3 regions of the Streptomyces sp. NPDC023481 genome follow, and region 2 is predicted to be linked to each of the others. Evidence: predicted binding sites of a transcription regulator. Region 2 holds the regulator's gene; each other region holds the start of a gene.
What was found. The regulator HrcA, encoded in region 2, represses chaperone genes, less so after heat shock. The targets are predictions, from matches to a motif close to TTNGCACTCNGNNNNNCNGAGTGCNAA.

Region 1 (3,272 bases), on a different contig from region 2:
AACAGCGCGGCGATGGAGGCGGCGTTCTGCAGCGCGGAACGGGTCACCTTCGCCGGGTCGATGATGCCCTCGGCGACCAGGTCGACGTACTCGCCGGTCGCGGCGTTCAGGCCGTGGCCCGGGGTCAGGTTGCGCACCTTCTCCACCACGACACCGCCCTCGAGGCCGGCGTTGACGGCGATCTGCTTCAGCGGGGCCTCCAGCGCGATGCGCACGGCGTTGGCGCCGGTCGCCTCGTCACCCTCGAGCTCCAGCTTCTCGAAGACCTGGGAGGCCTGGAGCAGGGCCACGCCACCACCGGCGACGATGCCCTCCTCGACGGCCGCCTTCGCGTTGCGGACGGCGTCCTCGATGCGGTGCTTGCGCTCCTTCAGCTCCACCTCGGTGGCGGCACCGGCCTTGATGACGGCCACGCCGCCCGCGAGCTTCGCCAGGCGCTCCTGGAGCTTCTCGCGGTCGTAGTCGGAGTCGCTGTTCTCGATCTCGGCGCGGATCTGGTTGACCCGGCCGCCCACCTGCTCCGAGGAGCCGGCACCGTCGACGATGGTGGTCTCGTCCTTGGTGATGACGACCTTGCGGGCCTTGCCCAGCAGGTCCAGCGTGGCGTTCTCCAGCTTGAGGCCGACCTCCTCGGAGATCACCTCGCCGCCGGTGAGGATGGCGATGTCGCCGAGCATGGCCTTGCGGCGGTCGCCGAAGCCCGGGGCCTTCACGGCGACGGACTTGAAGGTGCCGCGGATCTTGTTGACGACCAGGGTCGACAGGGCCTCGCCCTCGACGTCCTCGGCGATGATCAGCAGCGGCTTGCCCGACTGCATGACCTTCTCCAGCAGCGGGAGCAGGTCCTTGACCGAGGAGATCTTGGAGTTGGCGATGAGGATGTACGGGTCCTCCAGCACCGCCTCCATGCGCTCCATGTCGGTCGCGAAGTAGGCGGAGATGTAGCCCTTGTCGAAGCGCATGCCCTCGGTGAGCTCCAGCTCCAGACCGAAGGTGTTGCTCTCCTCGACGGTGATGACGCCTTCCTTGCCGACCTTGTCCATGGCCTCGGCGATCAGCTCGCCGATCTGGGTGTCGGCGGCGGAGATGGACGCGGTGGAGGCGATCTGCTCCTTGGTCTCGACGTCCTTCGCCTGCTCCAGCAGGGCGGCGGAGACGGCCTCGACGGCCTTCTCGATACCGCGCTTCAGAGCCATCGGGTTGGCGCCGGCGGCGACGTTGCGCAGGCCTTCCTTGACCAGGGCCTGGGCGAGCACGGTCGCGGTGGTCGTACCGTCACCGGCGACGTCGTCCGTCTTCTTGGCGACTTCCTTGACCAGCTCGGCGCCGATCTTCTCGTACGGGTCCTCGAGCTCGATCTCCTTGGCGATGGAGACACCATCGTTGGTGATCGTGGGGGCGCCCCACTTCTTCTCGAGGACGACGTTGCGGCCCTTGGGGCCGAGCGTCACCTTGACGGCGTCCGCGAGCTGGTTCATGCCGCGCTCGAGGCCGCGCCGCGCCTCCTCGTCGAACGCGATGATCTTGGCCATGTGAAGTGGTCCCTCCAGGACTGGGGGTGATTCCTTCGGACCGCGCCCGCGCCCGCGACGGACGGCTCGCCGGCCTCGTGGTTCCTTGCCCCACACGGCCTGCGGGCCTCACCGACCCGGTCCTTCACTGTCACTCTCACCTTCAGAGTGCTAACGCAATGATTAGCACTCGGCATGGTCGAGTGCAAGCGCCTGCGCGGGTACGGGCCCCGCGTCAGCCGCCCGCGAACAGCGCGGCCCGGGCACGGCGAAGGGCCCGCACCCCGTGCGAGGTGCGGGCCCTTCGGACAAGAAACGTTCAGGCGGTGACGCGAACCATGTCGGCCTGCGGGCCCTTCTGGCCCTGCGAGATCTCGAACTCGACCCGCTGGCCCTCTTCCAGGGTGCGGTAGCCGTCCATCTGAATCGCGCTGTAGTGGACGAAGACGTCCGCACCACCGTCGACCGCGATGAAGCCGTACCCCTTCTCCGCGTTGAACCACTTGACGGTGCCCTGAGCCATGCCTAACTCCCCTATTACTGGCCCTTGCACAGATCCACACTTCGCGGACCCGGGTCAGACCTCGCCCCCTATTGCCCGGGGGGCGTGCGCCGGAACGCGTCGACCGCGGCTGAATGTATCTGTCCAACTGCCGTCTGCAACAGGTCAATCGGACGAGAATTCTGGACGCGAAAGGTCCGGAAAATGGTGAGGATTCGCCCGAATTCAGGGCAAGTCGGGCCCCGCAAAAGCCGTAAAAGCCACAGAAAACCCGCACACTTTGGCTACTTCTTGTCGGGTCACCGGGCATGATTCACGGGCTCACGGCCGGAAGACCGGGGCCGTGTTCCCCAACTCTACCGCGCTCAATCACATAGAATTGCCCCCTCCGCTTCTCTTACGGAGGGGGCAATCCGATGAACAGCCGGTAACCGATGTTACCGAAGGTAATGGGCGGGCCGGTCAGCCTCCGGCCACCGCCGGGATGATGGAGACACCCGCGCCCTCGGGGGTCGCCGTCTGAAGGCCCTGCTCGAAACGGACGTCGTCGTCGTTGACGTACACGTTGACGAACCGGCGCAGCTTCCCCTGGTCGTCCAGGACCCGGGCGGCGATCCCGGTGTGGTTCTTCTCCAGGTCGGCGATGACCTCGCCGAGCGTCGCCCCCTCGGCGGCGACCTCGGCCCGGCCGCCCGTGTAGGTGCGCAGGATGGTGGGGATGCGGACGGTGACGCTCATGCGAGGCCAGCCTCTCGGAAGGAGTCCAGGTTCGGGCGGATGGTGGCGGTGAGGCCGGTCCCGGCCACCGCGTCCAGGGTCTTGAGGCCGTCGCCGGTGTTGAGCACGACGGTCGTGAGGCTCGGGTCCAGCCGACCGCTCTCGATCAGCTTGCGCGTCACGCCCAGGGTCACCCCGCCGGCGGTCTCCGCGAAGATGCCCTCCGTGCGGGCCAGCTGCTTGATCGCGTCCACGACCTCCGCGTCCGTCACGTCCTCCACGGCACCGCCGGTGCGGCGCGCGATGTCCAGGACGTAGGGCCCGTCGGCCGGGTTGCCGATGGCCAGGGACTTGGCGATGGTGTTCGGCTTCTGCGGGCGGACCACGTCGTGGCCGGCCTTGAAGGCGGCGGACACCGGCGAGCAGCCCTCGGCCTGCGCGCCGAAGACCTTGTACGGCCGGTCCTCGACCAGCCCCAGCCTGATCAGCTCCTGGAGCCCCTTGTCGATCTTCGTGAGCTGGGAGCCCGAGGCGATCGGGAC
Region 2 (3,272 bases):
CTCCTCCACCAGGTCGCCGCAGAAGACCACCTCCGGATCCCCCGGCACCAGGACCGCGAGGTCGTACGCGGTGTGGCCGGGGCCCACGTTGGCCAGCAGCGCCTGCCGGCCGCCGCCGAGGTCGAGGGTCCACTCGCCGGACACCAGGTGGCCGGGCGCCACCAGCGCGTCCACCGCCTCGTCCGCGTCCGCCACCGGCAGCCCGTTCCTGACCGCGTCCAGGCGCAGCTCCTCGCGCTCGTACGCCAGCGCCGCGTCCAGGCCGACCGCCCCGTACACCTCCGCCCCGGCGAACGCGGCCGCGCCGAACACGTGGTCGAAATGGGGGTGGGTGAGCGCGAGATGGGTCACACGGCCGCCCGCCGCCCGTTCGGCCCGCGCGCGCAGCCGGGCCCCCTCCGCCAGGCTCGACCCGGCGTCCACGAGGAGCGCCGTGCCCTCCCCGACGACCAGCCCCGCCGTGCAGTCCCAGCCGGGCAGCCGGCACCGCCCCACCCCCGCGGTCAGCCGTTCCCACCCCGGCTCTTCCCAAGTCACGCTCATACCGGCGACGCTAGCGGTACGACCCGGTGCGGCGGCCCGACCTTGCCCAGTGTGCACCCGACAGCCGTACACTGGGCCGGGGAACGTTGGCACTCCCATGCGAAGAGTGCCAGGCCGATCACCCGAAGGGACGATGGGGACGACATGCTGGAGGTGCGCGCGGATGCTGAGTGAACGCAGGCTTCAGGTGCTGCGCGCCATCGTCCAGGACTATGTCGGCACCGAGGAGCCGGTCGGGTCGAAGGCCCTGACCGAGCGGCACAACCTCGGGGTCTCCCCGGCGACCGTCCGCAACGACATGGCGGCCCTGGAGGACGAGGGGTACATCGCCCAGCCGCACACCAGCGCCGGGCGGATCCCCACCGACAAGGGCTACCGGCTGTTCGTCGACAAGCTCGCGGGCGTGAAGCCGATGACCGCGCCCGAGCGGAGGGCCATCCAGAACTTCCTGGAGGGCGCCGTCGACCTCGACGACGTCGTGGCCCGCACGGTACGGCTGCTCGCGCAGCTGACCCGGCAGGTCGCCGTGGTGCAGTACCCGTCGCTGACCCGGTCCACGGTCCGGCACGTGGAGCTGCTCTCGCTGGCCCCCGCGCGGGTGATGCTCGTGCTGATCACGGACACCGGCCGGGTCGAGCAGCGGATGGTCGACTGCCCGGCGCCGTTCGGCGAGTCCTCGCTGGCGGATCTGCGGGCGCGGCTGAACAGCCGGGTCGCGGGCCGCCGGTTCGCCGATGTGCCCAAGCTGGTCGAGGACCTCCCGGACGCCTTCGACCCGGAGGACCGCGGTACGGTCTCCACGGTGCTCTCCACTCTGCTGGAGACACTGGTGGAGGAGAACGAGGAGCGGCTGATGATCGGCGGTACGGCCAATCTCACCCGCTTCGGGCACGACTTCCCCCTCACGATCCGGCCCGTCCTGGAGGCCCTGGAGGAGCAGGTCGTGCTCCTCAAGCTCCTCGGCGAGGCGAAGGACCCGGGCGTGACCGTGCGCATCGGCCACGAGAACGCCCACGAGGGACTCAACTCCACCTCCGTCGTGTCGGTCGGCTACGGTTCGGGCGGCGAGGCGGTTGCCAAGCTCGGCGTGGTCGGACCGACCCGCATGGACTACCCGGGAACGATGGGAGCGGTACGCGCAGTGGCACGGTACGTCGGACAGATCCTGGCGGAGTCGTAAGTGGCCACGGACTACTACGCCGTTCTCGGCGTGCGCCGCGACGCGTCGCAGGATGAGATCAAGAAGGCGTTCCGTCGGCTCGCGCGCGAGCTGCACCCGGACGTCAACCCCGATCCGAAGACCCAGGAGCGGTTCAAGGAGATCAACGCCGCTTACGAGGTGCTGTCGGACCCGCAGAAGAAGCAGGTCTACGACCTCGGCGGCGACCCGCTGTCCCAGTCGGGCGGCGCGGGCGCGGGCGGTTTCGGCGCCGGCGGCTTCGGCAACTTCTCCGACATCATGGACGCGTTCTTCGGTACGGCGTCGCAGCGCGGGCCGCGCTCGCGCACCCGGCGCGGCCAGGACGCGATGATCCGCATCGAGATCGAGCTGGACGAGGCGGCCTTCGGGACGACCAAGGACATCCAGGTCGACACCGCGGTCGTCTGCAACACCTGCAACGGCGAGGGCGCGGCGCCCGGCACGTCCGCGCAAACGTGTGACATGTGCCGCGGCCGCGGCGAGGTCTCCCAGGTCACCCGGTCCTTCCTGGGCCAGGTCATGACCTCGCGCCCCTGCCCGCAGTGCCAGGGCTTCGGCACGGTCGTGCCGACGCCGTGCCCGGAGTGCGCCGGCGACGGCCGGGTCCGCTCGCGGCGCACGCTCACCGTGAAGATCCCGGCCGGTGTGGACAACGGCACCCGGATCCAGCTCGCCGGCGAGGGCGAGGTCGGCCCCGGCGGCGGTCCGGCCGGCGACCTGTACGTCGAGATCCACGAGCTGCCGCACCCGATGTTCCAGCGGCGCGGCGACGACCTGCACTGCACGGTGACGATCCCGATGACGGCGGCGGCCCTCGGCACGAAGGTGCCGCTGGAGACGCTGGACGGCATGGAGGAGGTCGACATCCGGCCCGGCACCCAGTCCGGCCAGTCGATCCCGCTGCACAACCGGGGCGTCACGCATCTGCGCGGCGGCGGCCGGGGCGACCTGATCGTGCACGTCGAGGTGACCACGCCGACCAAGCTGGACCCCGAGCAGGAGCGACTGCTGCGCGAGCTGGCCAAGCTCCGCGGCGAGGAGCGCCCGCAGGGCCAGTTCCAGCCGGGCCAGCAGGGCCTGTTCTCGCGGCTGAAGGACGCCTTCAACGGGCGCTGACACCGGGCGCGCGCGGGCCCAGGACCCCGGTATGCCGGGGGCCTATGCCGGGCGGCGCCCGGATTCGGACTTGTCCGGGGGACGTGACACCATGCCGTCATGTCCTCCGCGCTGACCGATCTCTTCCCTCACCCGATCGTGCAGGCCCCCATGGCGGGCGGTGTCTCCGTCCCGCAGCTCGCCGCCGCCGTCTCCGAGGCCGGGGGCCTCGGGTTCCTCGCCGCCGGGTACAAGACCGCCGACGGCATGTACCAGGAGATCAAGCAGCTGCGCGGACTGACCGGCCGGCCCTTCGGGGTGAACGTGTTCATGCCGCAGCCGGAGCACCCCGGCGCGAGCACCGGCTCCACCGGAGCGGCCTGCGCCGCGCCCCCCTCCGGCGCGGTGGAGGTGTACGCGCACCAACTGGCCG
Region 3 (3,272 bases), on a different contig from region 2:
GACCTTGGACACGATGACGTAGCCCTCCTGGCCGGCGTTCTCGCCGATCCAGCGCAGCGGCTCGACCACGGCGTTGCGGACGACCGCGACACCGGTGGCCTCGTCGCCGGTCTTGTCGAGGTTGCCCTCGAGGACCTTGGAGGAGTGGACCAGGGCGGAGCCACCACCGGAGACGATGCCCTCCTCGACCGCGGCGCGGGTCGCGGAGATGGCGTCCTCCAGACGGTGCTTCTTCTCCTTCAGCTCCACCTCGGTGGCGGCGCCGACCTTGATCACGCACACGCCGCCGGCCAGCTTCGCGAGGCGCTCCTGGAGCTTCTCGCGGTCCCAGTCGGAGTCGGTGTTCTCGATCTCGGCCTTGATCTGGGCGACCCGGCCCTGGACGTCGGCGGAGTTGCCGGCGCCGTCCACGATGGTGGTGTCGTCCTTGGTGACCGTCACGCGGCGGGCGGAGCCCAGCACGTCAAGGCCGACCTGGTCGAGCTTGAGGCCGACCTCCTCGGAGATGACCGTGGCGCCGGTGAGGACCGCCATGTCCTGCAGCATCGCCTTGCGGCGGTCGCCGAAGCCGGGGGCCTTCACCGCGACGGCGTTGAAGGTGCCGCGGATCTTGTTGACGACGAGGGTCGACAGGGCCTCGCCCTCCAGGTCCTCGGCGATGATCAGCAGCGGCTTGGAGGAGCCGGCCTGGATGACCTTCTCCAGCAGCGGCAGCAGCTCCGTGATGGCGGAGATCTTGCCCTGGTGGATGAGGATGTACGGGTCCTCCAGGACGGCCTCCATGCGCTCCTGGTCCGTCACGAAGTACGGCGACAGGTAGCCCTTGTCGAAGGCCATGCCCTCGGTGAAGTCCAGCTCCAGACCGAAGGTGTTGGACTCCTCGACGGTGATGACACCGTCCTTGCCGACCTTGTCCATGGCCTCGGCGATCAGCTCGCCGACCTGCTGGTCCTGGGCGGACAGCGCGGCGACGGCGGCGATGTCGGACTTCTCGTCGATCGGGCGGGCCGAGGCGAGCAGGTCCTCGGAGACGGCCTTGACCGCGGCGTCGATGCCCTTCTTCAGGGCGGCCGGGGAGGCACCGGCGGCGACGTTCTTCAGACCCTCGCGGACCAGCGCCTGGGCGAGGACGGTGGCGGTGGTGGTGCCGTCACCCGCGATGTCGTTGGTCTTGGTCGCCACCTCCTTCACCAGCTGGGCGCCGAGGTTCTCGTACGGGTCCTCGATCTCGACCTCGCGGGCGATCGTGACACCGTCGTTGGTGATGGTGGGGGCGCCGAACTTCTTGTCGATGACGACGTTGCGGCCGCGGGGGCCGATCGTCACCTTCACCGTGTCGGCAAGCTTGTTGACGCCGCGCTCAAGGGCGCGACGGGCGTCCTCGTCGAACTTCAGGATCTTCGCCATGGCAGCGGGAGCCCTCTCGGGAATCTGTGGGTGAAAAACGCAGCGCCCCGGGCGCCCGGCTTCTTATCGGATGCGGGGGCCAGGGGCGCTGCTCAAGCAGAGAGTTGCTTGAGGTGATTACTTCTCGATGATCGCGAGCACGTCGCGAGCCGAGAGGACGAGGTACTCGTCGCCGTTGTACTTCACCTCGGTGCCGCCGTACTTGCTGTACAGGACGACGTCGCCGACCTTGACGTCGAGCGGCAGACGCTCGCCGTTCTCGAAGCGGCCCGGGCCCACGGCGAGGACGGCGCCCTCCTGGGGCTTCTCCTTCGCGGTGTCCGGGATGACCAGGCCAGAGGCGGTGGTCTGCTCGGCGTCGAGCGGCTGGACCACGATGCGGTCCTCGAGCGGCTTGATGGCAACCTTGGAGCTGGTGGTCGTCACGATCCGACCTCCCCCTTCGGAGATCTCACGGGGTTAACTGTCTGAGGTGGCGACCAGGTCGATCCGTCGTCGCGGGTGCCGGACCTGCCCGTCGCGTTTGTCTGGCACTCTCCAGGGGGGAGTGCCAGACCCGAGACTATGACCGGGATTAGCACTCGGTCAAGCGGAGTGCCAATTGCCGTGTGGCGCGTCGGCCGCGAGCGGTGCGCGGGTGCCCGGCGGACCGGCGCGGCGGGCCGGTGGGCGGCGGCCGGTGATCGGTGGGCGGCGGGCCGGTGGTCAGAGGTAGTCCTCCAGGCGCCCCACGGTCAGGCCCCTCTCCTGGGCGTTCCTGACCACCCGGACCGCGCGTTCTCGCAGCGGGGGGCCCGTCGACTCGTCCGGGCCCATCAGGACGATGTCGCCGGGGCGCAGGTGGTGGGGGCCGTGGGTGTAGGTGAGGCCGGCCGGGGTGAGGGCGGCGCGCCACAGAACGAGGGTGGAGATGCCGCAGCCGGCCGCGGCGCGCCGGGTGGTGCGGTCGTAGGAGCCGTAGGGCGGGCGGAAGAGGCGCGGGGTGACGCCGAGGCGGGCGCGCAGGCGGCTCTGCTGGCCGCAGATCTCGGCGCGCTGGCCGGCGTACGGCAGCCCGGCCGGCGCCCGGTGGTCGACGGTGTGGTTCTCGATGCCGGCGCCGAGCGCGCGCAGGCGGGCGAAATAGCCGTAGCCGGGGGCGGCGACGCTGTCCGTGAGGAAGAGGGTGACCGGGAGCCGCAGGTCGCGGACCATGCCGACGAAGCGGGGGTCGCGTTCGGCGCCGTCGTCGTAGGTGAGGAAGACGACCGGGTCGCGGGTGCGGACGTGGTCGACCACCGGGGGCAGGGCGGCGGCCCCCGAGTGCTCGGCGAGCGGGCGGGTGGGGTGCACCGGCAGGCGGACGAGCGGCCGGGCCAGGCCCCAGTGCCGGTAGCCGGGGCCGGGCGCGGTGGCGTGCGGGCGTACCCCTTCGGCGGCCTTCTCGCCGAGGCGTTCGATGGGGTCGACCGACGGGGCGCACCCCGCCAGGAGCAGGGCCGGGGCGAGGACCGCGGCCGGGCCCCGCAGGCGCCTCACAGGTAGTCCTCCAGGCGGGCCACGGCGTAGCCCTCGCGCGTGACCTTGTCCAGGAAGCGCCGCATGTCGTCCACCATCGTGCCGTTCCAGTCGTTCCGGCCGCGGAAGTGGGTGAGGACGATGTCGCCGGGGTGCAGGCTGCGGTCCCAGTCGCGGTACTCCCAGTGGTCGACGAAGACCTCCTCGTCCCAGATGGGCGCGTACTTGATCCCGCAGGACTTGGCGGCGCGCAGGGTGTCGCCGTTGTAGTTGCCGTACGGCGGCCGGAGCACGGTGGGCGCCTTGCCGAACTGCTTCTTCATGACGGCCTGCATGCCGCAGATCTCGTCCTTCTGCTCCTCGTAGGT

Region 1: groL (chaperonin GroEL) is a predicted target of HrcA. The motif match lies at 1,695-1,721, and genes of this name have one in related genera.
Region 3: groES (co-chaperone GroES) is a predicted target of HrcA. The motif match lies at 1,982-2,008, and genes of this name have one in related genera.

Annotation. Positions count from the first base shown of each region.
Region 1 is NZ_JBVHJE010000001.1:137,867-141,138, reverse strand. It holds gene groL (chaperonin GroEL) at 1-1,532, opposite strand, end outside; gene ACZ3ZD_RS00705 (cold-shock protein) at 1,831-2,034, opposite strand; gene ACZ3ZD_RS00700 (MoaD/ThiS family protein) at 2,476-2,751, opposite strand; gene thrC (threonine synthase) at 2,748-3,272, opposite strand, start outside.
Region 2 is NZ_JBVHJE010000002.1:632,947-636,218, reverse strand. It holds gene ACZ3ZD_RS07155 (MBL fold metallo-hydrolase) at 1-543, opposite strand, end outside; gene hrcA (heat-inducible transcriptional repressor HrcA) at 707-1,723, shown strand; gene dnaJ (molecular chaperone DnaJ) at 1,724-2,860, shown strand; gene ACZ3ZD_RS07140 (nitronate monooxygenase) at 2,960-3,272, shown strand, end outside.
Region 3 is NZ_JBVHJE010000001.1:499,068-502,339, reverse strand. It holds gene groL (chaperonin GroEL) at 1-1,407, opposite strand, end outside; gene groES (co-chaperone GroES) at 1,525-1,833, opposite strand; gene ACZ3ZD_RS02445 (polysaccharide deacetylase family protein) at 2,113-2,925, opposite strand; gene ACZ3ZD_RS02440 (polysaccharide deacetylase family protein) at 2,922-3,272, opposite strand, start outside.